Regions from separate parts of the Edwardsiella sp. EA181011 genome, predicted to be linked through region 1. Evidence: riboswitches for the same ligand, from Rfam matches in the RefSeq annotation. Region 1 holds a riboswitch; each other region holds the start of a gene.
The links. A riboswitch is a leader RNA that binds a small molecule or an ion and turns the genes downstream of it on or off. The one in region 1 is predicted to bind thiamine pyrophosphate.

Region 1 (7,314 bases):
GCGGAGATCCACCCGCTTCATCGCCAGCGTCACCAGCTGACTTCCCGAGGCGCGAATCGCCTCCAGCATCACCTGCGGCGAGGCAAACTTACCGGTGCCGGTGAACAGATGGGACTCAAAGGTTTTATCGGCAATACGCAACATGTCAGCCTCCGGCTATCACCTGAAACAGCAGAAGGGAGTCGCCCTCCTGCAGGATATGATCCCGCCACTGCGCATGCGGAAGAATATGCTGGTTAAGCGCCAGCGCCATGCCGGCCGTTGGCAGCTGTAGCTGCGCCAGCAGCGCCGACACGCTTAACGCCGGCGGGCAGACGATGGCCTCATCATTGACAAACACGTTCATCATCGCCTCCGCAGACCGGGCACCCCTCTGCACGCCGGAGCGTCAGCGTATGCCAACGATTGGCGCGGGCGTCAAACAGACGCAGGACACCCCGCTGCGTCTCCAGGCCGCTCAACAACTTAATCGCCTCCAGCGCCTGAAGTGTCCCCATCACGCCCACCACCGGGCCGATGACGCCGGCGCTGCGGCAGCTGCGTTCAGGCTCGGCATCCTCCGGCCACAGGCAGCGATAACAGCCATGCGTCCAGGGGGGCGCCAACACCATCATCTGGCCGCCAAACCCCACGGCGCTAGCGCTCACCAAGGCCGTCGAGGCCGCAACGCAGGCGGCGTTAATCGCTTGGCGCGTTGCCATGTTGTCAGTGCAGTCGAGCACCACATCCGCCTGGCGGACCTCGTTTAACAGCGCTTCGCCGCCAAGGCGCTCCTGGCGTGCGATCAGCGTAATATCCGGGTTCAGCCGAGATAGGCGCTCCCGGGCGGCCTCGGCCTTCGGCTTGCCGATATCCTCCGCGCTAAACATGATTTGCCGTTGCAGATTACTCAGGTGAACGTCATCGTCATCCGCCAGCACCAGCGTGCCAACGCCTGCGCCGGCGAGATACAGCGCGGCAGGCGCGCCCAGCCCTCCCAGCCCGGCGATCAATACCCGGCTCTCCAGCAGCCGGGACTGCCCGCTAACGTCGATATCCGGCAGTAAAATCTGCCGACTGTAACGCATAAAATCGCGATCATTCATCACCTGCGCCCACCCTCTCAAGCAGCCGCGCCGTAGCCTGTAACCAGTCGGGCGCCTGGGTGATGGCGCTGACGACAGCCACGCCGCCGACGCCGGTCGCCAGCACCTCTGGGATACGGGCAAGCGTGATGCCGCCGATGGCGACGGTTGGGTAGCCGGCCAGACGCGCAATATGGCGCGCCAGCTGCACCAGCCCCTGCGGCGCGGAAGGCATCTGCTTGGTCTGGGTCGGGAATACATGGCCGAGCGCAATATAGGAGGGACGGACTGCCAGCGCGACATCCATCTCCATGTCATCATGGGTGGACACGCCCAAACGTAACCCGGCGCGCTTAATCCCGGCCAGGTCACATTCCGTCAGATCCTCCTGGCCCAGATGGACGCCATAGGCCCGGTGTTTGATAGCCAGCCGCCAGTAATCGTTAATAAAAAGCCGGGCGCTATAGCGGCGCCCCAGCGCAATGGCGGCGATCACATCGTCCTCTACCTCACCCTCCGCCTTATCTTTGATCCGCAGTTGGAGGGTGCGTACCCCGGCCTCCAGCAGACGGGCGATCCATTCCACGCTGTCAACGACCGGATACAGCCCTAAGCGCTGCGGTACCGGGGGAAAATCAGGCTGATACATCAGACCACCTCCTGATGCAGGCACCGTGCGCCGCCGTGGGCTAGCGTACGGCGTGCCACGGGGAAAAGCAGGGCGCGGTGGAGCCGCCCGCCAAGGCCGCGCGCAGAGGCGCGATGGGGTGATTGAGTTCCGGACATAGCTCATTTCCCTAAGATAAGGACGTGGCTTGTCAGACGACGGATGAAGCAAGAGGTGAGATCGCCTAACGGCGATGCAGCAGCAGTGTAACTCTTGTTCCCTTCGCAGGTATTAGCCTGATCAGGTTCCGCGGATCCCGAATAAACGGTCTCAGCCCAACAGGGCACTCCGACAAGATAACCCCCTGCCGTGACGGCAGGGTTGCGCAGCTAAACTACGCGTTAATGCTGAAAATCTCAAGCCAGGCACCGCAAACCTGATGCCGGCGCTCAAAAAAACAGGCCGCCAAGACAGGCGGCCGGAGGGTTAGCGGGAGCATCCGCGCCAGGCGATGGCCTCAATCTCTAGCTTCACCGCTTTCGGTAGCGCGGCAACCTGCACACAGCTGCGTGCGGGATAAGCGGCGCCGTGGGCATCGAAGAATTCCGCGTATACTCGGTTTATCACCTCAAAATCCTGCAGTTCGGTGATAAAAACCGTAGTCTTGACGATATCGCCGACCGTCAGTCCGGCGGCCTGGACAATGGCGGCGACATTTTCCAGGCTCTGGCGCGCCTGCTCGGCGACCGCGTCCGCCACACGTCCCGTTTGCGGATCGACCGGGATCTGTCCCGATGTCATCACCAGACCGCCCAGATCAACGCCCTGCACATAGGGGCCAATCGCGCCCGGCGCCTGTGCCGTAGCCAGGGTGTTACGCTGCATTGTTATCCTCCTCAAAACGTGCGGGTAAAGGTGCGTGAAATCACATCCTGCTGCTGTTCCCGGGTGAGCGCATTGAAGCGCACCGCATAGCCGGAGACCCGGATGGTCAGGTTCGGGTAGTTTTCCGGGTGCGCTATCGCATCCAGCAGCATATCGCGGTTCATCACGTTGACATTGAGGTGCTGACCGCCCTCAACCGCCTCCCGATGGTGGAAGTAGCCGTCCAGTAGGCCGACCAGGTTATCCTTGCGCACCGTCTCCTCCTTGCCCAGCGCCTGCGGCACGATGGAGAAGGTATAGGAGATGCCGTCTTTGGCATAGGTAAAGGGCAGCTTGGCCACGGAGGTCAGTGAGGCCACGGCGCCTTTTGTGTCGCGCCCGTGCATCGGGTTAGCCCCCGGCGCGAACGGCGTCCCGGTGCGGCGGCCGTCCGGTGTATTGCCGGTCTTTTGCCCGTAGACCACGTTGGAGGTGATGGTCAGAATCGACTGGGTCGGCACCGCGTGACGGTAGGTTGGCAGCGCCCGGATCTTCTTCATAAAGCGCTCGACCAGGTCGCAGGCGATACGATCGACCCGATCGTCGTTGTTGCCATACTGCGGGTAGTCCCCCTCGATGGCGAAGTCCACCGCCAGACCCTGCTCGTCGCGGATCGGCGTCACCCGCGCGTACTTAATGGCGGACAGGGAGTCCACCGCCACCGACAGTCCGGCGATGCCGCAGGCCATAGTGCGGTAGACATCGCGGTCATGCAGCGCCATCAGCGCCGCCTCATAGCTGTACTTGTCGTGCATGTAGTGGATCAGATTCAGCGCGCTGATGTACTGGACCGCCAGCCAGTCCATAAAACGATCGAGGCTTTCGATCACCGTCTCATACTCCAGCACCGTATCCATCAGGGGCGCGATTTTCGGCCCCACCTGGATCTTCAGCTTCTCGTCCACTCCGCCGTTAATCGCGTACAGCAGGGTTTTGGCCAGGTTCGCGCGGGCGCCAAAGAACTGCATCTGTTTCCCGATCACCATCGGGCTGACGCAGCAGGCGATACCATAGTCATCGCTGTTAAAGTCCGGGCGCATCAGATCATCGTTTTCATACTGCAGCGACGAGGTCAGAATAGAGAGATGCGCGGCATACTTTTTAAAGCTGACCGGCAGCGCCTCCGACCACAGGATAGTCAGGTTTGGCTCCGGCGCCGGCCCCATGGTATGCAGCGTATGCAGATAGCGATATGAGCTACGGGTCACCAGGGTACGGCCATCCAGCCCCATTCCGCCGATCGCCTCCGTCGCCCAGATCGGATCGCCGGAGAACAGTGAGTCGAACTCCGGCGTGCGCAGAAAGCGTACCATGCGGATCTTCATGATGAAGTGGTCGATCAGCTCCTGCGCCTGGGTCTCCGTCAGGGCACCGGCCTGCAGATCGCGCTCGATATAGATATCCAGGAAGGTGGCGGTGCGTCCCAGCGACATGGCGCCGCCGTTCTGTGACTTCACGGCGGCCAGATAGGCGAAGTACAGCCACTGTATCGCCTCCTGCGCGCTGCGCGCCGGACGGGAGATATCATAGCCGTAGCCGGCGGCCATCTCCTGGATCTGCAGCAGCGCCCGCCGCTGCTCCGCCAGCTCCTCACGCAGGCGGATCACCCCCTCCAGATCGTCGCCGCGCTCCAGCGCCGGCTGCAGCGCGGCGAACTGCAGCTCACGCTCACGCACCAGATAGGCGATACCGTACAGCGGCACTCGGCGATAGTCGCCGATGATACGTCCGCGGCCATAGCCGTCCGGCAGGCCGGTCAAAATCCCCGACTTACGGCAGCGCAGCATCTCCGGTGAGTAGACGTCGAAGACCCCCTGGTTATGGGTCTTGCGCAGGTCGCTGAACAGATACTCGAACGCCGGATCCATCGCCCGTCCATAGGCGTTAAACGAGCTGCGGATCATGTTGATGCCGCCAAACGGATGCAGCGCACGCTTTAGGGGAGCATCCGTCTGCAAACCGACGATGGTCTCCAGCTCCCGCGCGATATAGCCCGGCCCGTGAGAGGTAATCGTCGTCGCGACGTTCGTATCAAAATCGACCGGTGCATGGGTCGCATTCTCGGTGCGGATCCCCTCCATCACCTTTTGCCATAGCGCCGTTGTCGCGGGCGTCGCCTGCGCCAGAAAAGATTCATCGCCGGTATAAGGCGTATAGTTATTCTGAATAAAGTCACGAACGTTTATTTCGTTTTTCCATTCAGTACCTATAAAGCCATACCAGGCCTCGGCATACGCGCGATCGCCGGTATTAATATCAACCTTCATGGAAATACTCTCTTTAGATAACAATGAATAAATTATACGTATTCAATCGATGGCATCATTTTTCCCAGACGCAGTGCATCCAGAGCAATCATTCTCTCTTCATCGGTAGGAATTACTGCGCAAATAACGGCTGAGTCCTCTCCGGATATAATTCTTTCACCTGCGCTACCGGGGAGATTATTTTTATCCGGCGCCAGCGTAATACCGAATACGGATAAATGTTCCAGCACCATCCGCCGGATCAGCGCCGAATTCTCACCGATCCCGCCGGTAAAGATGATGCCGTCCAGACGCCGCAGCGAGGCGGCGTGCCCGCCGATATGGCGCGCAATGCGGTGGACAAAGGTGCGGATCGCCAAATCGGCCCGCCGATGCCCCTCCCGCTGCGCCCTCTCCAAGACCCGCAGATCCGACGACAGTCCGGAGATCCCCAGCAGCCCCGACTCGGTGTTCACCATCTGCTCCAGATCGGCGATCGACTGGCCGGTCTGGCTGGCGATCCAGGCCAGCGCCCCAAAGTCGACGTCGCCGCTGCGGGTGCCCATCATCAGCCCCTCCAGCGGCGTCATCCCCATGGAGGTATCGACGCTGCGTCCGTTGCGCACCGCGCAGATAGAGGCCCCATTGCCAAGGTGCGCAATCACCAGCCCGGAGTCGGCCTCAGCGAGCCCCAGCAGATGATGAGCCCGCTGCGACACATAGCGATGCGAGGTGCCGTGAAAACCGTAGCGCCGCACGCCATACTCCTGCGCATAACGGTATGGCAGGGCGTACAGCCAGGCCTCCGGCGCCAGCGTCTGATGAAAGCTGGTATCAAACACCGCCACCTGGGTCACACCGGGAAACAGATGTCGAGCGGAGACCATACCGCTCAGGTTGGCATAGTTGTGCAGCGGCGCCAACGGCGAGATCCGGCGAATCTTCTCCATCACCTCATCGTCCACGATCGCCGACTGCTGAAACAGATTGCCGCCGTGCGCGACCCGGTGGCCGATTAAGGCCACGCTCTCAATCAGGCTGCGCTTCTCCAACTCGGCGCAGATAGCGACCAGCGCCGGCTCATAGCCCTGCTGCGCCAGCGCGACCGGCGCCGCGCCGTTCACCGACAGCGTCGCGCTGCCGCTATTGATGCCTTCGGCGATGCCGGACAGCAGCACCTCACAGCGCTGAGCGTCCAGCACGGAAAACTTAATCGAAGACGATCCGCTGTTTATCACCAGCACGACTGGATACTCATCCATTTTATGACTCCCCATCGTCCGATCGCCGAATTACATCAGCTGATAAACAATATTCAGGATGGTAAGCAGGCCGATAATCGTGACAAAATAGTTAGAGGCTTTACCTTTATATTTCGCCAGCGCAGGAACCCGCCATACCGCATACATCGGCAGCAGACACAGCAGTGCAGCAATAATCGGGGCGCCCATCGCACCGATCAGATCCAGAATATTCGGGTTGAGATATGCGATGACCCAGGTAGAGCCCATAATGATGACCATGCTGATCATATTGAGCTTCTTCATCGGCGCCTGTGACTTCTCTCCATGGTAACCAAATTTAATGATCAAACCGTTCAACCCCTCCAGGGTTCCCAGGTAATGACCAAAGAACGATTTAAAAATAGCCACCAGGGCGATAATCGATGCGGCATACTCCAAAACGGTGGCATAAGTAGATTTCCCGCTGCCCAGCGAGCTGAAGTGGTTGGCCAGATAGGAGAGAATGGGAATGTTCTGCTGTTTAGCCTGCGCCATATCCTGCGGCGACAGGGTAAACAGGCAGCTAAAGGCAAAGAACATCACCACCACCACCATCAGCACGCTGGCGCGCGAGATGATCTTCGCACACTTTTGCTCGGTATATTCCCGGCCAAACTCCGCCTCATACTCTTCGCGTTTGGAGACCACAAACGACGAGACGATGGGGGAAAAGTTGAAGGAGAACACCATAATCGCGATCCCCAGCCATACGGTTACCAGAATGCCATGGCTGCCGAACAGACTCAGGCTGTGCATGTCAAAGCTGGTAAAGATGTCACTCGTCCAGTAGGGGATCAGCGACAGGGAGATCAGCACCAGGCAGGTAATGAAGGGAAAGACCAGATATCCCATCACCTTAACCATTAAATCCTTGCCGAAGTAGATAAAAAACGCCATGACCAGCAGGATCGCCAGCGCCACCACGCCGCGGTTAATGGCCGGTAGCAGCAGCTGATGCTCCCAGAAGGCAATAAACGTATTGGTGATGGTCACGCCGTAGATCCACAGCAGCGGACAGATGGCAAAAAAATACAGGAAGGTGATCACCACGCCACCGACATGGCCGAAGTGCTGATCGACGGTATCGGTAATATTATCCGATGCGCTGTGCCCGGACAGACACAGACGGGCCAACGCGCGATGGCAAAAGAACGCGATGGGAAAAGCAAGAATAAGCATGAAAATAATCG
Region 2 (7,314 bases), 170 kb from region 1:
CGAAATAGCAATACTAGGAACCACCTCCTTGCCGGCCCAATCTCCCTTGGGCTGGTTTTCTTTTTTTCAAAGAATAATCCCATTCGGGCAAAATAATTTCAACCACATGATTTTTAATGAAAAAAATCATGTGGCCGCGCCGACGTGATGAATCATCTATTCTCTTTAGCCTACAACGAAATATATTCATCGATATTTCGTATCTAACCAATTAAAAAAACAATCGCTACTGATTACTTATTTATCACGCCATGTAGAAATAATCAGGAATAACTGAATCCGTTCAGCTAAAAATAGGCCTGCGGGGTGGGTCCTTATCACGGGCTGGCGCGGCGCTAGACGAGCGTATCGGCTCACGCCGTCAGAGGCACCATGCTCCCCAGGGAGACGGTGTCCGTCAGCACGTCAAGCAGGTTACGGAACTCGGGGTTGCGTAGGGAAAGCTTGTTATAGGTGAGATAGAGCGGGATCGGCGGGATCGCAAATGCCGTCTCCACCACCCGCAGATTAAAGGACGCACCGTAGCGCAGCGCGACCTCCCGCGGTAAAACCGTCAGCAAATCGCTATGGCTGACCACCCCCAGTATCGAGATAAAGGAGTCCGAGCGCAGAACTACCCGGCCGCCGTGTAGAAATGCAAAGCGATCCCCGTCGCTATGGGCGCGCTGCAGGATCACAAACCGCTCCCCGCTCAGCTGAACCTCGCTGCACGTCTCCCCGAGGCGCGGATGTCCATCGCGGCATACCAACGCCAGCGGTTCGTTTGTAAACGGCAGGCAGTGCACCGCATGCGTCGTCACCGGCGTCGTACTGAACACCACGTCGGCCTTGCGAAAATTCAGCAGCTGCTCAGCAATGGTATGCGGATGATAATCCGCATACTCGCTGTAGTGCAGCAGCTCATACCCGACGCCAAGACGCTCAAGGGCGCTCACAGCGGCGGGCAGCACCTGCAGCGCCACGCAGCAGGGGGCGAAAACGACAAACTTGCGGCGCTGCTTGGCGGAAAGCGTCGCGTTGAGGGTATTTTCAATCAGCGACAGCCCCTGGGCGATCTGATCATGCAGGCAAACGCCCAACGCCGTTGGCGAAATCCCCTTGCCTGCGCGGATAAATAGCGGATCGTCAAAGTGCTGACGCAGCTTTTGCAGCGACTGACTCACCGCCGAGGGGGTGGTGCCCATCGCCGCCGCCGCACGGCTGACGCTGCTGTGTAAAAACACCATCTCAAATACGGTCAGCAGATTGAGATCGAAGCCCTTTAAATGCAATAAATTACTGTGATTAGAACGCTCCATACAAATACACTATCCTTATGTTTTAAATGGCATTCTTTATATCGACCATTTCAGGACAGCTTATACATTCACACTGATAACTCAATAGACTCAGTCATAACAGCGAGATAAATCGTATTCTTCTGATAAAACACCGGCGCTAAGCATATATATCAAGTATTTGTCACCTATATTTATTTAATAAATGTATACTATGGTGCATAACCGCGCACGATGCACAATAGCGCGTACGGGCGTCAGGGGGCCGTCACATTAAGGCGAGCGATTAAGATATAACGCCGGCGATTGGCAATGAGTGCCGCAGGGGAATCCTCCTCTCAGCGTAAGGGCGCCTAGGCTGAGATAGACAGCGCCCCGCGGGTGCGTTGATGTCCGCCCCCGTCGGTTAACCGGCTTATCGCGTTGTCGATACGGATATATCCTATGATAATAAGCGATAGGGTTAAAATGCAGCGCAGCAGCGCCAACCTGAAGGCCGGCGACATTGATAAAAAACAATGCGACGGCGTCCGATTAATCCATTAAGACGCCCGTCCCCGCTTTGCCCGCGCGGGAAAAAGGCATCCCCGAATCATCCCATCCCGTGCACGTCATATCCCTGGACTTAGGGTATTATCCCGATGCGGGGCGAAATAGCCCCCATGCGAATGGCATCCGCGCGGGAATATGGCCAGATTGGCACCTTCCCCGGCTTGTCCTGAGGCGCTCCGCCGCCACCGCCGCGATGCCGCCCGCTCATGTCGCCAGCGGCGGCTCGCGGAGGCGCTGAGCTGAAAGAGAAGGGGACGCGGCGGTATGGGGCATGGGTCTTTAGGGTCTTACCCCGCACCCCTGCGCCATTGGCGCGCTGCAAACGCCCCAAAAAAAACGCCCGGGCTCCTGGCCCAGGCGTTTATCGGCAGAGGGGAGCGTTATTTACCCTGAGCCAGCAGGAACTTCACCACGTCCGCATATTCGCTGCGATAGCCATCAATACTGGTCGCCTGCATTCCATCATTTTTAATCTGGTACTTACCCGCGACATAGAACGACGGGGTGCCGCGCACGCCAAAGGCCTGCACCGCATTCTCCTGCCGCGCGGTCAGCGATTTCACGACAAAACTGTTCAGCGCCGCGTCGTACTCCGCCGCCGCAACGCCGGAGTCGACAAATACCTGACGGATATCCGCCGGAGAGTTAATGCTGCGCTTCACCTGCACCGCATCAAACAGCGGCTTCTCCACCTTATCCGATACGCCGAGGGCCTGCGCGACGGACCACGCCTCCGTCAACGCCGCTCCCTGCGGCCCCAGGAAGCTCACGTGGTATTTCACCACCTTCTCCCCCGGCGGCAGGATCCCGTTTACTGCCTCACCGATGCGGTAAACGTTGGCAAACTGGTTACAGGGCGGGCAATAGAAAGAGAAAAATTCGACGACCGCCGGTGCGCCGGGCACGGCTTTCGGCATGTCGGTATACTGTTTTCCTTCCTGATACCCAGCAGCCTGAGCGGCAACAGAGCACAGTACCAGCAGGCCGGCGGCGGCCTGGAAGAGTCTCGTTTTCATCATCACTTTACCGTATCAAGTCAACTTGTGCGCAGAGTAGCATTCCACACGGCGAACGCCGTACGGATTTACGATTAATTACACCGGATTACACGCTGATACAGCGGCAGCGCACGCGTGACGCGCGCTATTTCCAATCCGGCTGCGACGTTACCTGCTGCATCAGCAGCACCTTCAGGGAGGCGTCCGGATTGCCCAGCCACTGAAAGCGGGCATACTTGGCGGGCTGCAGCATCGCAGCATCGCTGTCCGGCAGCGTTACACGCAGCGCCCAGGCCTGGCGTCGATCAGCGCTGAAGGCGATAAACAGCTGCCGGTTGCCGCAGTTGTGCGGCTGACAGACCATGCCGACCTGATACGCCTTACCCTGCCAGGTCAGCGTCTGCGGCGGCGCAGAGGTTCCCTGTCCGCTGCGCACCCACGACGGCAGATCCTTCTCGCCCTGCAGCGCCTGCTTCCAGCTCTGCTGATACGACGGCTGGGCCATCAGCTCAGATAACGAGGGCGGAATAGCCTCATCGGCCATTACCGGCGCTCCGTAGGCCAACAGAAGGGCGGCCAGCGCCCCGGCGATCGTTTTCATGGTAACTCCTTCAGTTAGGTCGCGGCACCGTCATTTATTTACGCCGCAGCTGTTTCATAAATAAAATATTTACTATTTTTATCAGTCATTCTCAATCTGAAAAAGTTGATCTATAGCAGAAAAGTACCTTGGCATCGGCCCCGCCGCCGGGCTTTAGGGTAAGCTTGGCCCGCCCACGTTTTTCTGGATACCACACTATGAGCGATATGATTACCCTTCCCCCGCTGCCCGCCCTCGCACGCGAGCGCTACGATGCCGCCAGCGCCGGCGCGCTTGATGCGCTGGACTGCTCCGCCATCCGCCAGCGGGTCGACGCATTTGGCCACGCCGATCGCCCGCAGGAGAGCTACCTGACCGGCTGGATGGCGTTCAATCCGCTGGTCATCATCCGTAACTATCAGGACAAACGCGGCACCTCCAGCGGCGTTGTCCTCTCCGTCGGCGACGCGTATCGCTTCAGCGTGCAGACCATTACGCCGCGCATTCCTAAGCTGCTGCTGTGGGCCACCCTGCGCAGTAAACCGAAAACCCTGCCGCTGGTTGCCCTGCAGGATCTGGCCGCCGGCGATCGGCGACTGGTCCCCTACCGCGCCGTGCGCGATGCCACGCTACGCGAGCAGATGACGGGCTGGTGGGCGGAGATCAATGACTATCTGGGCATCGCCTGCTGGCAGCATAGCCATGGCTATCCGCAGTGGCAGGCGCTGGAGCGCAGCCTGAGCTGCGACGGGATCCACAGCCTGCACCAGTGGCTCCAGCGCGATCCGCACACCTTGGAGCACGACGGTGACTACGCCGGGCGCTGGTACGATGGCCTGTTCATCGCCACGCGGGCCGCCAGCGAATCCAACCCGTGGCCCTCGCTGCTGCTGAGCTGGAAAAGCCCGCAGCGTCAGGCCAGCTATCTGATCGGCTGGCTGGCCGGCGCGGAGGATAAACCGGCGCTGGCGCTGGCGCTGCGCCCGGACGCGGAGATGCCGTTTTTCACCCTCAACCGTTTCGACGCCGAGCACCTGCAGCGGCTCGCCGTGCTGAATGCGCTGGCGGCGCAGCACGCCGCCTAGCCCCGCTTACCACCAGCGGTAAAAGTGGTGCACCGGGCCAATGCCCTGTCCCACCTGCAGGGAGTCCGCGGCCATCAACGCCCCCTGCAGATACGCCTTCGCGGCGGCAACGGTAGCGCGCCAGTCCTCATGACGCGGGCGCAGCGCCGCCAGCGCCGCGGACAGGGTGCAGCCCGTCCCGTGAGTATGGCGCGTCGCCACGCGCGCCGCGCTAAAGCGCTCGGCGGCGCCGTCGCGGGTCAGCAGCCAGTCGGGGCTCTCCCCGCCCCGTAGGTGCCCCCCCTTCATCAGCACCGCCTGACACCCCAGCGCCAACAGCGCTTCGCCCTGGGCAACCATCGCCGCCTCATCCTCCGCCACCGAGCCCCCCAGCAGCGCGGCGGCCTCCGGCAGGTTGGGGGTGATCAGCGAGACCTGCGGCAACAGCTGCTCGCGAATCGCGCTGACGGCCTGCGGCGCCAGCAGCGCATCGCCGCTTTTGGCCACCATGACCGTATCCAGAACGACGTACGGCAGCGGGTAGCGCGTCAGCGTCTGGGCGACGCAGGCGACGATATCGGCGCTCGCCAGCATGCCAATTTTCGCGCTGTCGATGCGCACATCGCTCAGCACGGAGTCCAGCTGCTCCCGGACAAACCCGGCGTCGATAGGGTAAACCGACTGTACGCCGCGGGTATTCTGGGCTACCAGCGCGGTGATGACGCTGGTGCCATAGGCGCCCAGCGCGGAAAAGGCTTTGAGATCGGCCTGGATCCCGGCGCCGCCGCTGGGATCGGTGCCGGCGATGGTCAGGGCATTAATCCGTTCTGCGCTCATGCTCATGCCGCCTCCCCCGCGATGACGGCGGGCTGGAGGCTATACAGGGCGTCCAGGAAATGGGGCGTGAAGCTGCCGGGACCGCTGGCCTGCGCCGCCGCCCGCTCACCCGCCAGCGCCATCACCCGGCAGGCGCTAGCCACCGCCGTCAGGCGATCGTCCAATACGCTGAAGGCCGCCACCACCGCCGACAGTGCGCAGCCGGTACCGACGACCCGGGTCATCAGCGGATCGCCGCCGTCGATCCGGTAGCTGTTTTGTCCATCGGTCACGTAATCGCTGGCACCGGTAATCGCCACCACCGCACCGCTATCGCGCGCCAGCGCAGCCGCCGCCGGCAGCGCCGCCAGCGCATCATCCTGACTATCGACGCCGCGCCCGCGCGAAGGGGCGCCGGCCAGCGCCAGGATTTCAGAGGCGTTGCCGCGAATCACCGCCGGGCGCAACCGCAGCAGACGATGGGCGAAATCGCTGCGATAGCACAGCGCACCGACGGCCACCGGATCCAGTACCCAGGGGGTTCCTGCCAGATTGGCCGCCTCAATCGCCGCCAGCATACTGTCGGCGCGCGCGTCATACAGCGTACCGATATTGATCAGCAGCGCATCGGCCAGCGCCGCAAACTGGCGGGCCTCCTCGGTCTGCACCACCATCGCCGGGGCGGCGCCCAGCGCCAGCAGCACGTTGGCTGTCAGGCTTTGCACCACTTCATTGGTCAGGCAGTGAACCAGCGGCGTACGCTGGCGTAAGGTCATCAGCGCCTGGGCGCACAGCGCATCAGGCAGGGGAGTGGGTTGCGTCAACATGGCGTCTCTCTCAACCGGCGTGAAGAAGGCGGCGCGGTCAGACACCGTGACTTCCCTACGCTGGCATTATCCAGATCAGGTAATACGGGTATTTCTCAGCCTTCACGTAGAAGGGCACCCCGAGTCATATACTCATCAAAATACTGTAATTAACCCATGGTTAATCCAGCGGCAGGATAATACTCACGCCGGAGATTGTAAATGCGCGGCGGAACGCCGCGCGGGCGACGCTAGCTGCCGCGGTACGTGGCGTAGCCATACTGGCTCAGCAGCAGCGGCACATGCAGCTTTTCATTCTGCTGCGTTACCCGGAATAAAACCGGCACCTCCGGGAAAAAGGTATCCTGGCCCCGCTCATGGAAATAGGCGCCCGTTTTAAAGGTCACCCGATAGACGCCAGGGTCCATATCGGCCGCCGCCGGGTACAGCGAGCGGACGCGACCATCGTCATCCGTCGCGGCGCGGGCGATCTCACGCCACGCGCTGCCATCCTGCCTCTCCAGCATCACCGCCACCCCGGGGGCCGGCTTTCCCGTCTGCTGATTCAGGATATGCACGCTCAGCGTGCCCACCGGGGCGGCCTGTGCCGCCGCGCCGATCGCAGATAACATCGCGGTAAGTAAAAGCATTTTTTTCATCACTGGGCTCCTATGTTATGTCGTCCCTCCGGCAGCCTAGCAAAATGCCTCCCCCCACATTATTAAACTTTCTGTTATCTTTTCGGCCTGCATTACAAGCAGAGGCCAAGGAGAGAGGAAATATGGGATAAACCCCCACAATGATAGGTGTTAAACGGCATTGATGCATACGAGATACTGTCTTGATGCAGGAATAAATTGGGGGGCATTAATATTCACAATATGCTACTCCAATCATATGGAACACCTGCGGCAGGATGATAGCATGCTATTTTAAACATAAAACTCATAGCGTTAAAATTACATCATTGAAATCAACAATTATAATAGAGATGAATATAAACTCATCCAGCGACACGCCACAGCATGGATATTAACAAATTGAAATGATTTTATAAATATAATGTCAAAATGATCAAATATCAATATTGTCAATTAATTAAGCCAACTAAATATAGCAGAAAACACTTATATAGAACTCGTCAGTCGGCCCACCTCTATATAAAAAAGGCGTACTCTGTTCCAGCACGCCTTTATAAGCCGTCTATCCTTCATAAAAAAA
Region 3 (7,314 bases), 350 kb from region 1:
ATCAACTATCTGCTGCTGTTCTCCCTGGCGGCGCTCTCTATCGCCCTGTGGCAGCAGCAGGCGGTCAGCGTCGGCGTCATCGCCGTCGGCATCAGTCTTGCCCTGCGTCTACAGGGCATGTCCAAGTGGATTATGTGGGAGGTACGCGCGCTGTTTGAAAGCATCGGGCAGGTCATCGACAGCATCCATACCGTCGCCAACGACATCGACGTCGCCGATAAACCGGGGGTTGTACCGCTGCGCCTGACGCACGGCGAGATTCGTTTTAACGCCGTCGGCTTTGGCTACCCCGGCGGACGGACGCTGTTCGATAGGCTGGATCTGCACATCCGCCCCGGTGAAAAGGTCGCCCTTGTCGGCCGCTCCGGGGCCGGAAAGTCCAGTTTGATGCATCTGCTGCTGCGGTTTTATGACCTGCAGTCGGGCAGCATTACCCTTGATGCCCAGAACATCGCAGAGGTTACGCAGACCTCTTTGCGCCGACAGATAGGCATGATCACCCAGGATACCGCCCTGCTGCACCGCTCAATCCGCGAAAACCTGCTGTATGGCAATCCGCAGGCCAGCGAGGCGGAGATGATCGCGGCCTGCCGGCGGGCGGAGGCGCATGACTTTATTTGCCAACTGGCTGACGATACGGGCCAGCGCGGTTATGACTCCCAGGTCGGCGAGCGCGGAGTCAAGCTGTCCGGTGGACAGCGCCAGCGTATCGCCATCGCCCGGGTCTTGCTCAAGGATGCGCCCATTCTCATCATGGACGAGGCGACCTCCGCGCTCGACTCCGAGGCCGAGGCCGCCATTCAGGACAACCTAGCGCAGATGATGGCCGGGAAAACGGTTATCGCCATCGCGCACCGCCTCTCGACCATCGCCGCCATGGATCGCCTTATCGTCATGGACCACGGGCGGATAGTCGCCCAGGGCAGCCACCGGGAACTACTGCGGCAAAACGGCATCTATGCCCAGCTGTGGGCTCATCAGACCGGCGGCTTTATCGGCAGCGACTAATTAGGGCAAAGCCGCCCGCCGCAGACCTGCGAAGGGCGGCGCGTCACCAATAGCCCAGCCAGTGCCACCACAGGCTGCCGACGCTGAGCCACAGCGTCAGGTTCACGGCGCTGAGAATAAACCCGGTCTTCCACCACTCCCCGAGCGTGACATAGCCGGAGCCAAAGATAATCGGCGCGGTGCCGGTGCCGTAGTGGGTCAGCGACATCATCAGCGAGGAGGAGAAGGCCAGCACCAGCGCAAACAGCGCCGGCGGAACGCCCAGCGCCAGACCGGCGGCAAAGAAGGCGGCGAACATGGCGGTGATGTGCGCCGTGGTGCTGGCAAAGAAGTAGTGCGCATAGACATACACCAGCGTCAGCAGCAGCATACCGCCGACCCAGTGCATCCCCATGCCATCGATCAGCGCGCTGACGCTCTGGGAAAGCCAGGCTATCAGCCCCAGTTTGCCGAGGAAGGTCGCCATCATCACCAGCGCGGCGAACCACATCACCGTATCCCACGCCCCTTTGCACTTCAGCAGATCATCCCAGCTAAGCACCCCGCTGCACAGCAGGATGGCCAGGCCGACAAAGGCCGCCGTGGTGGCATTGACCGACCAGCCATCGCCCAGCAGCCAGGCCGGAATATCCGCCCACAGCACGAGCAATAGCAGGAATACCGCCAGCGTGATCTTCTCGGCCAGAGAAATCGGCCCCAGCGCCCGCAGGCGTTCGCGGGCAAAGCGCGGGGCATCTGGGGTATGGCGGATCTGCGGCGGATAAAGCCAGTAGACCACCAGCGGCATCAGCAGCAGCGAGAGTAGCGCCGGCAACAGCGCCGCCAGCGCCCCAGGTCAGCTCAAACTCATGGCCGGTTCCTTTAGCGATAATGTTGACAATCAATGGGTTGGGTGCCGTTGCCGTGATAAACATCGCCGAGGTGATCGGGTTGATGTTGTAGTTGACCAGCGACAGATAGCGGCCGATTTTCTCCGTCGATCCCGGCTGCGGATACGAGCCAAAGCTATCGGCGATCGAGCGCATGATCGGATGAATGATCCCGCCGCCGCGGGCGGTATTGCTCGGCGTTACCGGCGCCAGCGAGGTCTCCGCCAACGCCAGACCATAGGCGATACCCAGCGTGCGTTTGCCGCACAGCGCGATAAACCAGTAGCCGATCCGCTCCCCCAGCCCGGTTTTATTCAGGCTTTGCGAGACCATGATTGAAATGCCGATCAGCCAGATCAGGGCGTTGGAAAAGCCGCTCAGGGCGTCGTTCAACGCCGCCGCCGGTTTTCCGGGCGCGGTCACCCCGGTCAGGGCCACCAGCGCAATCGCCACCACCGAAACCGCGCCGATAGGCAGCGCCTTGCCGATAATGGCGGCAATGGTGCCCACGAACAGCGCCAGCAGCTGCCAGGCATTGGCGCTCACGCCGGCCGGCGCCGGGATAATAAACCAAAGGGTCAGGGTCATCGCCAGCGCAATCAGGGCGGGCAGAGGCTTTAACGGCGTCAGTTTATCCATAGGGTGCCATCCTTTTATTATCTTACTCTGTGGGAATCCGCCCACGCCGCGTCGGCCCGGCGCAGGTCGCGCGCGCTGTGCGAACGCCGACGCCGTAGCCGAAGCACCGCGCTGGCTCTATCACATCAACGCCGCCACAGAGTACCCTGTTTTCCCGCCGCAACCGACGGAAAACAGAAAAAAGCCAGCGATCGACGATCGCTGGCCGGTGAAAAGCACCTTTACTCAGAAACACTCTTCGATGTCGGAGAGATACCCTCTTTCATCTGCCGACAGTATCTGCGTAATATAGGGAAAGAAAAATAGATGCCTTTCAGACAAGAGATCCCCATTTATGGCCACCCCGCGCCTGCAGCATCAGTTTATTCGCCTGTGGCAGCACTGTCAGGGCAACGGCTGTGATACCACGCTGGCCGAGTTGGCCGCGGCGCTAAACTGCTCACGTCGCCACGTTCGTACCCTGCTCAACGCCATGCAGCAGCAAGGCTGGCTGAGCTGGCAGGCCGTCAGCGGACGCGGAAAACGTTCACGCCTCGCCTTTCTCTGCAGCGCCCTTGAGGTGCAGCAGCTGCGCGCCGAAGAGCTGATGGAGCAGGATCACTTTGAGCAGCTGGTGCAGCTGGTCGGCGATCGCGACAGCGCGCGCCAGATGCTGCTGGCGCAGCTAGGGCGCAGCTTCCGCCAGGGACGCCATATCCTGCGAATCCTCTATTACCGCCCACTGCTCGGGCTACAGCCCGCCTCGCCGCTACGCCGCTCGGAGACCCATCTGGCCCGCCAGATTTTCAGCGGCCTCACCCGCATAAATGAGGAAAACGGGGAACTCGAATCGGATCTGGCCCACCACTGGCAGCCGCTGACCCCGCTGCACTGGCGCTTCTATCTACGCCCGGCGATCCACTTTCACCACGGGCGCGAGCTGACGATGGCCGACGTGATCGCCTCGCTGGAGCGCCTGTGCACGCTGCCGCTGTTCCGCCATATCGCGCAGGTCGCCTCCCCCACCCCACACGTCATCGATATCCATCTGCGGGCGGAGGATGCCTGGCTTCCCTGGCTGCTCGGCAGCGTCCCGGCCATGATCCTGCCGCAGGAGTGGCAGGAGATGCGCGATTTTGCCCGCCTCCCCGTCGGTACCGGCCCCTATCAGGTGGTACGCAACACGGAAAGCCAGCTGAAGATCCGCGCCTTTGACGGCTACTTTGGCTACCGGGCGCTGATCGATGAGGTCAATATCTGGGTGCTGCCGGAAATCTCCGAGGCGCTGGTTCACGCCGGCGTGCAGCTGCAGGCCGACGGCAGCGGCGGCGACGAGCTGGAGAGTCGCCTGGAGGAGGGCTACTATTTTATGCTGTTCGACCAGCGCAGCGCACAGATGCGCGATCCGGCGGTGCGCGCCTGGCTGTGTCAGACGATCAACCCCATCGCCCTATTGAACAACGCCAGCCACCTGCACCAGCGTTACTGGTCTCCCGCCTACGGCCTGCTGCCGCGCTGGCACCACAACAAGATGCTCAGCAATCGCCCCAAGCCCCCGCAGCTGACTCAGTTGCGTATCACCTTCTACAGCGAGCATTCGGAGTTCCACGCCCTCTATCAGGCGCTGCAGCCGCTGCTGGCGGCACACGGCGTCACGCTGGAAATGCAGGAGATCGACTATCCCCGCTGGCACGAGGGCGCCGCCGAGAGCGATCTGTGGCTGGGCAGCGCCAACTTTTATCTGCCGCTGGAGTTCTCCATTTTTGCCATGCTGTACGAACTTCCGCTGCTGAGCCATTGCTCCGGGCTGGATCTGGCCAGCGAGGCCCACCGCTGGCGTGAACAGCGTCTGCCGGTGGCGGAGTGGAGTCAGCAGCTAGTGCAGCGGCATCAGCTGCATCCACTGTTTCACCACTGGCTCAAGCTGCACGGCCAGCACAGCATGCGTGGGGTGCGGATGAATACGCTGGGCTGGTTTGACTTCAAGTCGGCCTGGTTTGCCCCGCCGGAGCATCCTCCGGCCGTCTCCCGTTAACAAACGTCTTTCTAATCACGCACGCGCTCTTTACAATAAGCGCCGTCTCAACGGGGTGCCCGGCGGATCGCCGGGCTGAGAGCATACCCGTCGAACCTGATCCGGTTAATGCCGGCGGAGGGATTTGAGAGAGCCCGTTGCTGCTCAAAGACCTTTGCCACCGCCACCAAGGGAGTGCAAAGTGTTAAAAAAACTGTTTTCCATTCTGGCCCTACTGACGGTCTCGCTGCTGGCGCAGGCGGCCGGCAAACCTGTCCTGACCGTCTACACCTATGACTCTTTCGCCGCCGACTGGGGGCCCGGGCCCAAGATCAAGCAGGCCTTCGAACAATCCTGCCACTGTGAGCTCAAGCTGATCCCGCTGGAGGACGGCGTCGCTATCCTTAATCGCCTGCGGATGGAGGGGAAAAACAGCCCGGCCGACGTCGTGCTGGGGCTGGATAACAACCTGCTGACCGCCGCCCGGCAAAGCGGGCTATTCAGCCCCAGCCAGGCCGATACCCGAGCACTGACGGTGCCGGGTGGCTGGCACGATACCACCTTCGTCCCCTACGACTACGGCTATTTCGCCTTTGTCTATGACCGCCAGCGGGTTAAAAATCCGCCTACCAGCCTGAAACAGCTGGTCGAAGGGCCAGAGAAGTGGCGCGTTATCTATCAGGATCCTCGTACCAGCACCCCGGGATTGGGCCTACTGCTATGGATGCAGAAGGTGTATGGCGATCAGGCGCCGGCCGCCTGGCAGAAGCTGGCGCAAAAAACCGTCACCGTCACCAAAGGGTGGAGCGAGGCCTACGGCCTATTCCTGAAGGGAGAGGCGGATATGGTGCTGAGCTATACCACCTCGCCGGCCTACCACCAGATCGAAGAGCACAGCGATCGCTATGCTGCGGCGATGTTTGACGAAGGCCACTACCTGCAGGTCGAGGTCGCCGGCGTACTGAAGCACAGCCCGCAGCCGGCGTTGGCGCACCAGTTTATGCAGTTCATTACCACCTCGCCGTTCCAGAATGCCATCCCGACCGGCAACTGGATGTATCCGGCGACGGCGGTGCCGCTGCCGCCGGCCTTCGCCGCCCTGCCCACGCCGCAGAAGACACTCAGCTTTACCGCCGACGACGTCGCACAGCATCGGGCTGAATGGATCCGCGCATGGCAAAGCGCCCTGAGCCGCTGATCCCCCGCTGGCTCTGGCCGGGCGCGCTAGCCGCCGCGCTGCTGCTGGGGATCGCCCTGCTGGCGTTCGGCGCACTGTGGTATAGCGCCCCCGCCGCCGCGCCCGCGGCGCTGTGGCGGGATAGCTATCTGTGGCATGTGGTTCGCTTCAGCTTCTGGCAGGCGCTGCTCTCGACGCTGCTGTCGCTGCTGCCGGCCATCGCGCTGGCCCAGGCGCTGTTCCGCCGCCGCTTTCCCGGGCGGGCGCTGCTGCTGCGCCTGTGCGCCATGACCCTGGTGCTGCCGGTGCTGGTGGCCGTCTTCGGGCTGCTGAGCGTGTATGGCCGTCAGGGATGGCTGGCGCTACTGTGCCAGACGCTGGGCATTGACTATCGCTTCAGCCCCTACGGACTGCAGGGGATCCTGCTGGCCCACGTGTTCTTCAACCTGCCGCTGGCCACCCGCCTGCTGCTGCAGGCGCTGGAGTCCATCCCGGTTGAACAGCGCCAGCTCGCCGCCCAGCTGGGCATGTCGCCCCGCCAGATCCTGCGCTTCATCGAGTGGCCTTACCTGCGCCGCCAGCTGCCGCCCGCCGGGGCGCTGATCTTCATGCTGTGCTTTTCCAGCTTTGCCACGGTGCTCTCGCTGGGCGGCGGTCCTCAGGCCACCACCATCGAACTGGCCATCTATCAGGCGCTCAGCTACGACTATGACCCCGCGCGCGCCGCTCAGCTGGCCCTGCTACAGCTGGGATGCTGCCTGGGGTTGGTGCTGCTCAGCCAACGGCTTTCCGGCATTCTGCCAGTCGGGCACACCCGGCGTATGCGGTGGCGCGACACACGCGACTCGCTGAGGCTGAAACTCAGCGATACGCTGACGATAGGCCTCGCCCTGCTGCTGCTGCTGCCGCCGCTGCTGGCGGTGATCGTCGATGGGCTAAACCAGGCGCTCGGCAGCGTCCTGCGACAGCCGGCCCTGTGGCAGGCGCTGGGAACCTCGCTGTACATCGCGCTGGGCGCCGGCGCGCTGGCGGTCTCGCTGACCATGATGCTGCTGTGGAGCAGCCGCGAGCTGAACCTGCGCGGCCAGCGCTGGCGGGCGCAGGGAATGGAGCTGTGCGGCATGCTGATCCTGGCCATGCCGGGCATCGTGCTGGCGACCGGTTTTTTCCTGCTGCTCAACGCCACGATCGGCCTGCCCACATCGCCAGGGCTGTTAGTGATGGTGACCAACGCGCTGATGGCGATCCCCTACGCGATGAAGGTGCTCGAATATCCCATGCGCGATCTGGCCGAACGCTATGACCCGCTGTGCCTGTCGCTGCGCATCGGCGGCCTCAATCGCCTGCGTTGGATTGAGCTGCGCGCGCTGCGCCGCCCGCTGGCGCAGGCGCTGGCCTTTGCCTGCGTCCTCTCGCTGGGCGATTTTGGCGTCGTCGCCCTGTTTGGCAGCGAGCAGTTCCGCACCCTGCCCTTTTACCTGTATCAACAGCTCGGCGCCTACCGCAGCGCCGACGGCGCAGTCACCGCCCTGCTGCTACTGCTGTTTTGTCTGACCCTCTTCAGCCTGCTGGAGCGCCTGCCCGCCGGGAGAAAATCGCCATGATCCGCCTGGATAATCTGAACTACC
Region 4 (7,314 bases), 810 kb from region 1:
GGACATGGCGTTATCGCGAATTTGCGCGCCGGGATGTCCCTTGGCCAGATCGGCGGCGTGGGCCGCGATCTTATAGGTGATGAGCCCCTGCTTGACGTCATCCTTATCGGGCAGTCCCAGGTGCTCCTTGGGCGTGACATAGCACAGCATCGCGCAGCCGAACCAGCCGATCATGGCGGCACCGATGCCGGAGGTGAAATGGTCGTAGCCGGGCGCGATGTCGGTCGTTAACGGCCCCAGGGTATAGAAGGGGGCCTCGTGGCAGTGGCTGAGCTCTTCTTCCATATTTCGCTGGATCATGTGCATGGGGACATGGCCCGGCCCCTCGATCATCACCTGCACATCGTATTCCCAGGCGATGCGGGTCAGCTCGCCCAGGGTATGCAGCTCGGCGAACTGGGCCGGATCGTTGGCATCCTGGATCGATCCGGGCCGCAGGCCGTCGCCGAGTGAAAGCGCGATGTCATAGGCACTACAGATCTCGCAGATCTCGCGGAAGTGGGTATAGAGGAAGTTCTCCTGATGGTGCGACAGGCACCACTTGGCCATGATGGCGCCGCCGCGCGATACGATACCGGTCAGGCGCTCGGCGGTCATCGGAATGAAGCGCAGCAGCAGGCCCGCGTGCAGAGTGAAATAGTCCACGCCTTGCTCCGCCTGTTCTAACAGCGTATCCCGGACCAGCGGCCAGTCAAGGTTCTCGGCGATGCCGTTGACCTTCTCCAGCGCCTGATAGATGGGGACGGTACCGATGGGCACCGGGCTGTTGCGGAGGATCCACTCACGCGTCTCATGAATGTAGCGGCCGGTAGAGAGATCCATCACGGTATCGGCGCCCCAGCGGGTGGCCCACACCAGCTTTTCGACCTCTTCCTCTATAGAGGAGGTGACAGATGAGCTGCCGATGTTCGCGTTGACCTTCACCAGAAAGTTACGCCCGATAATCATTGGCTCTGACTCGGGGTGGTTAATATTGGCCGGAATGATGGCGCGCCCGGCGGCGACCTCGTCCCGGACAAACGCCGGCGTGATATTGTCCGGCAGGTGGGCGCCGAAGGCGATCCCCGGGTGCTGCTGACGTAAAACGGCACTGCGAATGCGCTCGCGCCCCATATTCTCACGCAGCGCGATAAACTCCATCTCCGGGGTGATGATACCCTGTCTGGCATAGTGCAGCTGCGTGACCCGGTGTCCCGGCCGCGCGCGGCGTGCGGGAGAGCGCTGGTCAAAACGCAGCGTCTCCAGATCCTGATCGGCTTGGCGGCGGCGGGTATAGTCTGAGCTGCGCCCCGGCAGGATCTCGCTGTCGTTGCGCTCCGCAATCCAGGCGCGGCGTATGGCTGGCAGCCCGCGGCGCAGATCGATCTCCGCCTGCGGATCGCCATAGGCGCCGGAGGTGTCGTACACCGCAATCGCCTCATTATCACGCCACTGCGGCTGCTCTGGCGTCCCACCGATCAGGGTGGGGCTCAGGGCAATTTCGCGCAGGGGGACTCGGAGATCCGCGCGTGAGCCCTGTAGGTAGATGCGTTGGGAGCTGGGATAGGCTTGCGCCTGGAGAGTATCGATAAAGGCCTGAGCCTGAGCTCGGCGCTGGCGACGCGGTGCGTCGCGGTGAGTAACGGTAGACATAGCAAATTCCTGCCATCAACGGTGTTACAGGGAAAAATTGCTTGTCTGGAGCTCGGAGAGGAGTAATGAATAGTGGTGAACGTTGCAAAAGGGCCTGAGCCCGGTTCAGCGTGATAATTACTCTTGTTCCCTTCGTGGGTATTAACCCAATCAGGTTCCGCGGATCCCGAATCAACGGTCTCAGCCTGTGATACGGCGTATCAGCTAGGCACTCCGACAAGATAGCGCAGCGCAGGCGGAGCCTATGCTGCGGGAGCCAGTGTAAGGAGCGGCCTGCGAAACTGCAAGCATTGTTAATAATATGTTTAGTAATAACGTAGAATTGATGCGGCGCTGCCTGCGCAGGGGAGGTCAGCGCGTCCATCGAGCGTAAGGGGTGTATACGGTGACAGTGGCACAGCAAGTGAGTGACGGTGATAGCGGTTGGTGGGTGGTCAGCGATCGGGGGCGTATCTGGCTGCCGGAGGGCGAACTGCCATACGGTAGCGCCGCGCAGTGGCATTTGGTTGGCAAGATGGCGTATCGCATCGGCGAGTGGCAGGGCATGCCGGTATGGCTGCTGTGCCTGGCGTATCCGCAGGACATGGTATCGGTGCGCCAGCTGATCGATACCGATCGCGGCCTGTTTCAGCTGGTCGGGCGCGGCGTGCAGCTGGCGGCATTTTTTCAGTCCCACCGTTTCTGCGGCTACTGCGGGCATCCGATGCACGCGAGCCAGCAGGAGTGGGCACGCCTATGCACCCATTGTCAGCAGCGCTATTACCCACAGATCGCACCCTGCATCATCGTTGCCATTCGCCGTGATGATCATATTCTGCTGGCGCGGCATAATCGCCACCGTAACGGAATCTATACCGTACTGGCGGGCTTTGTCGAAGTGGGAGAGACCCTGGAGCAGGCGGCGGCGCGGGAGATTTTTGAGGAGAGCCGGCTGCAGGTGAAGAATCTGCGCTATGTGACCTCACAGCCGTGGCCGTTTCCCCATTCGCTGATGATGGCTTTTCTGGCCGACTACGCCGCCGGCGATCTGTGCCACGATCCCAAAGAGCTGCAGGAAGCCGATTGGTATCGCTATGATCGTTTGCCACAGCTTCCCCCTGCAGGCACCGTGGCCCGCCGCCTGATCGAAGACACCGTCGCGCTGTGCCGGGCGCAGCATGAATAAGCAGCGCGCATGTTACAATGCCATCAAATAATAATGGGAGCCGAAGGATGACCGAACTGAAAAACGATCGCTACCTGCGCGCGCTGCTGCGCCAGCCGGTTGATGTGACCCCGGTATGGATGATGCGTCAGGCGGGGCGCTATCTGCCGGAGTACAACGCCACCCGCGCGCAGGCCGGTAATTTTATCGCCCTGTGCAAAAATGCCGAGCTGGCCTGCGAGGTAACGCTGCAGCCGCTGCGTCGTTTCCCGCTGGATGCGGCTATCCTGTTTTCTGACATACTGACCGTGCCGGATGCCATGGGGCTGGGGCTCTACTTCGAGACCGGCGAGGGGCCGCGCTTTACTCATCCTGTGACCTGTCACGCGGATATCCAACGGCTTCCGATCCCCGATCCTGAACAGGAGCTGGGCTATGTCATGGACGCGGTGCGTACCATTCGTCGCAGTCTGCGCGGTGACGTACCGCTGATCGGCTTCTCCGGCAGCCCCTGGACGCTGGCGACCTATATGGTAGAGGGCGGCAGCAGCAAGGCCTTTACTAAAATTAAGAAGATGATGTACTCCGATCCGGCGGCGCTGCATCTGCTGCTGGATAAGCTGGCGCAAAGCGTCATTCTGTATCTGAATGCGCAGATCCGCGCCGGGGCGCAGGCGGTGATGATCTTTGATACCTGGGGGGGCGTGCTGACCGGGCGCGACTATCGCGAGTTCTCTTTGCGCTATATGCACCAGATCATCGATGGCTTACAGCGTGAGAGCGAAGGTCGTCGGGTGCCGGTGACGCTATTCACCAAGGGCGGCGGTCAGTGGCTGGAGGCGATGGCTGATACGGGCTGCGATGCCTTGGGACTGGACTGGACCTGCGATATCGCGGATGCCCGCCGTCGGGTTGGCGATCGGGTGGCGCTGCAGGGCAATATGGATCCCTCTCTGCTGTATGCGCCGCCGGCGCGCATTGAGCAAGAGGTCGAGACGATCCTGGCCGGCTTCGGGCAGGGCGAGGGACACGTGTGCAACCTGGGGCACGGTATTCATCCGGATGTCCCTCCCGAGCACGCCGGCGTGTTTGTTGATACGGTGCACCGGCTGTCCGTACCTTATCATCGCTGATGGGACATTAACCGATGGATTTGCAGGCGTTACGCAGTGAGCAGCGGGCCCGGGCGGTACAGGTGGAGCGGGCGGATCGCTGGGAGACCCCGGTATTGATCGCCGGCGCCGACGTTGGGTTTGAGCAGGATGGCGCGGTGACCCGCGCCGCACTGGCCGTACTGCGCTACCCTGAGCTGACGCTGGTGGAGTATCAGGTCGCCCGCATTGAGACCCTGATGCCCTATATTCCCGGCTTTCTCTCGTTTCGTGAGTATCCAGCTCTGCTACAGGCGTGGGGGCAGCTGCGGCACCGCCCCCAGCTAGTGATGGTGGACGGCCATGGGATCGCCCACCCGCGCCGTCTTGGGATTGCCAGCCACTTTGGCCTGCTGGTCGATGTGCCCACTATCGGGGTTGCCAAACGGCGTCTGTGCGGACAGTCGGCGCCGCTGGATGAGACGCCGGGGTCGGTGGTGGCGCTCATGGATGGGACCGAGCAGCTTGGTTGGGTGCTGCGTAGCAAGGCTCGCTGTAACCCGCTGTTCATCTCCGGCGGCCATCGCGTGAGTACGGACAGTGCGCTGGCGTGGGTACAGTGCTGCCTGCGCGGATACCGCCTACCGGAGCCGACTCGCTGGGCCGATGCCATCGCCTCGCGACGCCCGGCCTTTCTACGCTGGCAGGCCGCCCAGCCGCGATCGGCGGTTCAGGTGGAATAAATGTAAACGGATGATGGATAAAGATTCCTATAATCAGGCGCAGTCGTAGGGTTTTTCCCGCAATTCGGTTAGACTGCGCCGCAGATAATCGAGAGAGACTTCAGCATGCTGCGTAATCCCATTCATAAACGTCTGGAAAAGTTGGAAAGCTGGCAACAGCTGACCTTTATGGCTTGTCTTACTGAGCGGATGTACCCCAACTACCAGGCTTTTTGCCAGCAGAGCGCCTTTGGCGAGGCGGCAGTGTATCGCCGTATTCTGGATCTGGTCTGGGAGCTTCTGACGGTGAAAGACGTCAAGATTAACTTCGACAGCCAGCTGGAAAAGCTAGAGGCGGCGATCCCCGATGCCGATGCCTACGATATGTATGGCGTCTATCCGGCGATCGATGCCTGCGTTGCGCTGAGTGAGATCCTGCACGCGCAGCTGGGCGGCGAGATGCTGGCGCATGCCATTGCCGTGAGCGAAACCTCTCTGTATACGGTTGGCATGCTGGAAATGACGCAGTCTGGGCGCGAAATGAGCGACGATGAACTGAAGACATTACCGGCGATCCAGGATGAACTGGACATTCAGTGGGAGATTTATCGCCTGCTGAGCGAAGCGGAAGAGCGCGATCTGGAACTGATAAAAGGGCTGCGCGCAGACCTACGTGAGGCAGGTGTGAGCAATATTGGTATTGAATTAGCGCAATAAGACGGCAAAACGTGATTTAACACCTGATTTGTCGCCCTATAAGGCTTCACATTCGCCCCCCGCTTGTTCTACATTTGGGGGGCGTAAAAGAAGTGGCTATCGGTGCGTGTATGCAGGAGAGTGCTGTCAATCGGCATATCCGTCGCACTCGATGCTTTGCAAACGATAAACACACTGTAAGGATAACTTATGAATAAGACTCAGCTGATTGATGTAATTGCAGACAAGGCCGATCTGTCCAAGACCCAGGCGAAAGCCGCTCTGGAGTCTACCCTGGCTGCTATTACTGAGTCTCTGAAAGCAGGCGATGCCGTACAATTGGTTGGTTTCGGTACTTTTAAAGTGAATCATCGTAACGAGCGCACTGGCCGTAACCCGCAGACCGGCAATGAGATCAAAATTGCCGCCGCCAACGTACCGGCGTTCGTTTCTGGCAAGGCATTGAAAGACGCGGTTAAGTAATAAGTCACGCGTGGTAAGCGCAGAATATGTAGTTGAGGGGGCGATGACGCCCCTTTTGTCTATGTGCCGTCGGGTACGTGGGCTGTTGCCGGTCGCACTGCTGCTGACCGGCTGCCATTCCGCTGCGCCGGTGGCGCCGTTTACCGCGACGGGCTATATCGCGGACGGCGGGATCGTTCGACTCTGGCGCCTGGAGGGGGCGGGACATCAGCCTCAGGCGATGATGCGGGTATTTACCCCGCTGGATGGCACTGAGACACAGATCGATCGCTATACCTACCGCGACGGACATCTGTACCAGATCCTGCAGCAGACGGGACAGGGTAATGACGATGTGCTGCAGCTGCGCTTCGATATGCAGGGCGCGCTGAGCTATATGCAGCGTCTGCGCAATGGGAGCAAGGAGATGCCGGGGAGCGACGAGGTCGCCAAAGCCCAGTATCAGGCCCGCCATGCGCAGGAGATGGCGGCGACGCTGGTGGCCGGTGGGGTAAATCTCATCCAGGGGCGTTGGCAGGGGGGAATATTTACGCGCTGCGATGGTCAGGTCGCGCCGCTGCCGCTCTCCGGCTGGCAGGCGGCACAGCTGGCGCGGCGAGAAGCCAATAGCCGTGGCCCGCTATGGGTGGCCTGGCTGTCGGCTCCGGAGGGCGCGCAGCTACTGCAGGTCGCCAATCATAACATCTGCGCCTGGGCACCGACGGAAAAAACAGTGTAAAAGCCGGCTTAGCGCCGGCTTGATAGTCTGAGCGCTAGCGCTGTAGCGCCCGGTAGCCGATATCGCGGCGGCAGAATCCGCCCTCCCAGCTCAACGTATCGGCCAGACGGTAGGCATTGCGCTGCGCTTCGGCAATGTCCTCGCCCAGCGCTGTCGCGCACAGTACTCGTCCACCGCAGGTTTCGACCTCGCCCTGTGCATTCAGCCGGGTTCCGGCGTGAAACACCTTGGCCTGCGCGCTGCCAGGGGGGAGACCGTGAATGACGTCGCCCTGACGATAGTCGCCCGGGTATCCGCCCGCGGCCAATACGACGCCCAGCGCGGGGCGCGGATCCCATGCCGATGACTGGCGATCCAGGGTGCCGTTGGCACCGGCCAGGCACAGCGCGACCAGATCGGACTGCATGCGCATTATGATGGGCTGGGTCTCCGGATCGCCAAAGCGACAGTTAAACTCAATGACCTTTGGCTCGCCGTCGGCAGAGATCATCAGGCCGGCATACAGGAAACCGGTATAGGGGGCGCCCTCCTGCGCCATACCGCGTACGGTTGGCCAAATCACCTGCTCCATGACCCGCTGATGCACCGCGTCGCTGACCACCGGCGCCGGCGAATAGGCTCCCATACCACCGGTATTGGGGCCGCTGTCACCATCGCCAACTCGCTTATGATCCTGGCTGGTGGCCATCGGCAGCACGTGTTCGCCGTCGACCATCACGATAAAGCTGGCCTCTTCTCCTTCCAAAAACTCCTCGACGACAATGCGGTGCCCTGCATCGCCAAAGGCGTTACCGGCCAGCATATCGTGGACGGCGGCTTCGGCGTCCT

Region 2: linked by a shared signal. The riboswitch ahead of thiM (hydroxyethylthiazole kinase) and the one ahead of thiE (thiamine phosphate synthase) in region 1 are both predicted to bind thiamine pyrophosphate.
Region 3: linked by a shared signal. The riboswitch ahead of thiB (thiamine ABC transporter substrate binding subunit) and the one ahead of thiE (thiamine phosphate synthase) in region 1 are both predicted to bind thiamine pyrophosphate.
Region 4: linked by a shared signal. The riboswitch ahead of thiC (phosphomethylpyrimidine synthase ThiC) and the one ahead of thiE (thiamine phosphate synthase) in region 1 are both predicted to bind thiamine pyrophosphate.

Annotation. Positions count from the first base shown of each region.
Region 1 covers NZ_CP011364.1:3,539,657-3,546,970, forward strand. Annotated here, with positions in the region: gene thiG (thiazole synthase) at 1-144, opposite strand, end outside; gene thiS (sulfur carrier protein ThiS) at 146-346, opposite strand; gene QY76_RS15670 (HesA/MoeB/ThiF family protein) at 327-1,085, opposite strand; gene thiE (thiamine phosphate synthase) at 1,078-1,713, opposite strand; TPP riboswitch at 1,932-2,032, opposite strand; gene QY76_RS15680 (Rid family detoxifying hydrolase) at 2,158-2,556, opposite strand; gene pflB (formate C-acetyltransferase) at 2,568-4,862, opposite strand; gene tdcD (propionate kinase) at 4,895-6,103, opposite strand; gene tdcC (threonine/serine transporter TdcC) at 6,134-7,314, opposite strand, start outside.
Region 2 covers NZ_CP011364.1:3,368,013-3,375,326, forward strand. Annotated here, with positions in the region: gene QY76_RS14910 (LysR substrate-binding domain-containing protein) at 354-1,298, opposite strand; gene QY76_RS14915 (DsbA family protein) at 2,210-2,848, opposite strand; gene QY76_RS14920 (inhibitor of vertebrate lysozyme family protein) at 2,973-3,428, opposite strand; gene QY76_RS14925 (hypothetical protein) at 3,626-4,492, shown strand; gene thiD (bifunctional hydroxymethylpyrimidine kinase/phosphomethylpyrimidine kinase) at 4,499-5,314, opposite strand; gene thiM (hydroxyethylthiazole kinase) at 5,311-6,114, opposite strand; TPP riboswitch at 6,150-6,246, opposite strand; gene uraH (hydroxyisourate hydrolase) at 6,345-6,752, opposite strand.
Region 3 covers NZ_CP011364.1:3,891,475-3,898,788, forward strand. Annotated here, with positions in the region: gene QY76_RS17210 (ABC transporter ATP-binding protein) at 1-1,008, shown strand, start outside; partial or broken gene QY76_RS17215 (DASS family sodium-coupled anion symporter) at 1,052-2,516, opposite strand; gene sgrR (HTH-type transcriptional regulator SgrR) at 2,851-4,530, shown strand; TPP riboswitch at 4,572-4,671, shown strand; gene thiB (thiamine ABC transporter substrate binding subunit) at 4,712-5,707, shown strand; gene thiP (thiamine/thiamine pyrophosphate ABC transporter permease ThiP) at 5,683-7,290, shown strand; gene thiQ (thiamine ABC transporter ATP-binding protein ThiQ) at 7,287-7,314, shown strand, end outside.
Region 4 covers NZ_CP011364.1:416,660-423,973, reverse strand. Annotated here, with positions in the region: gene thiC (phosphomethylpyrimidine synthase ThiC) at 1-1,632, opposite strand, end outside; TPP riboswitch at 1,743-1,858, opposite strand; gene nudC (NAD(+) diphosphatase) at 2,024-2,797, shown strand; gene hemE (uroporphyrinogen decarboxylase) at 2,845-3,909, shown strand; gene nfi (deoxyribonuclease V) at 3,924-4,610, shown strand; gene QY76_RS01905 (YjaG family protein) at 4,716-5,306, shown strand; gene hupA (nucleoid-associated protein HU-alpha) at 5,496-5,768, shown strand; gene QY76_RS01895 (DUF1481 domain-containing protein) at 5,812-6,486, shown strand; gene purD (phosphoribosylamine--glycine ligase) at 6,521-7,314, opposite strand, start outside.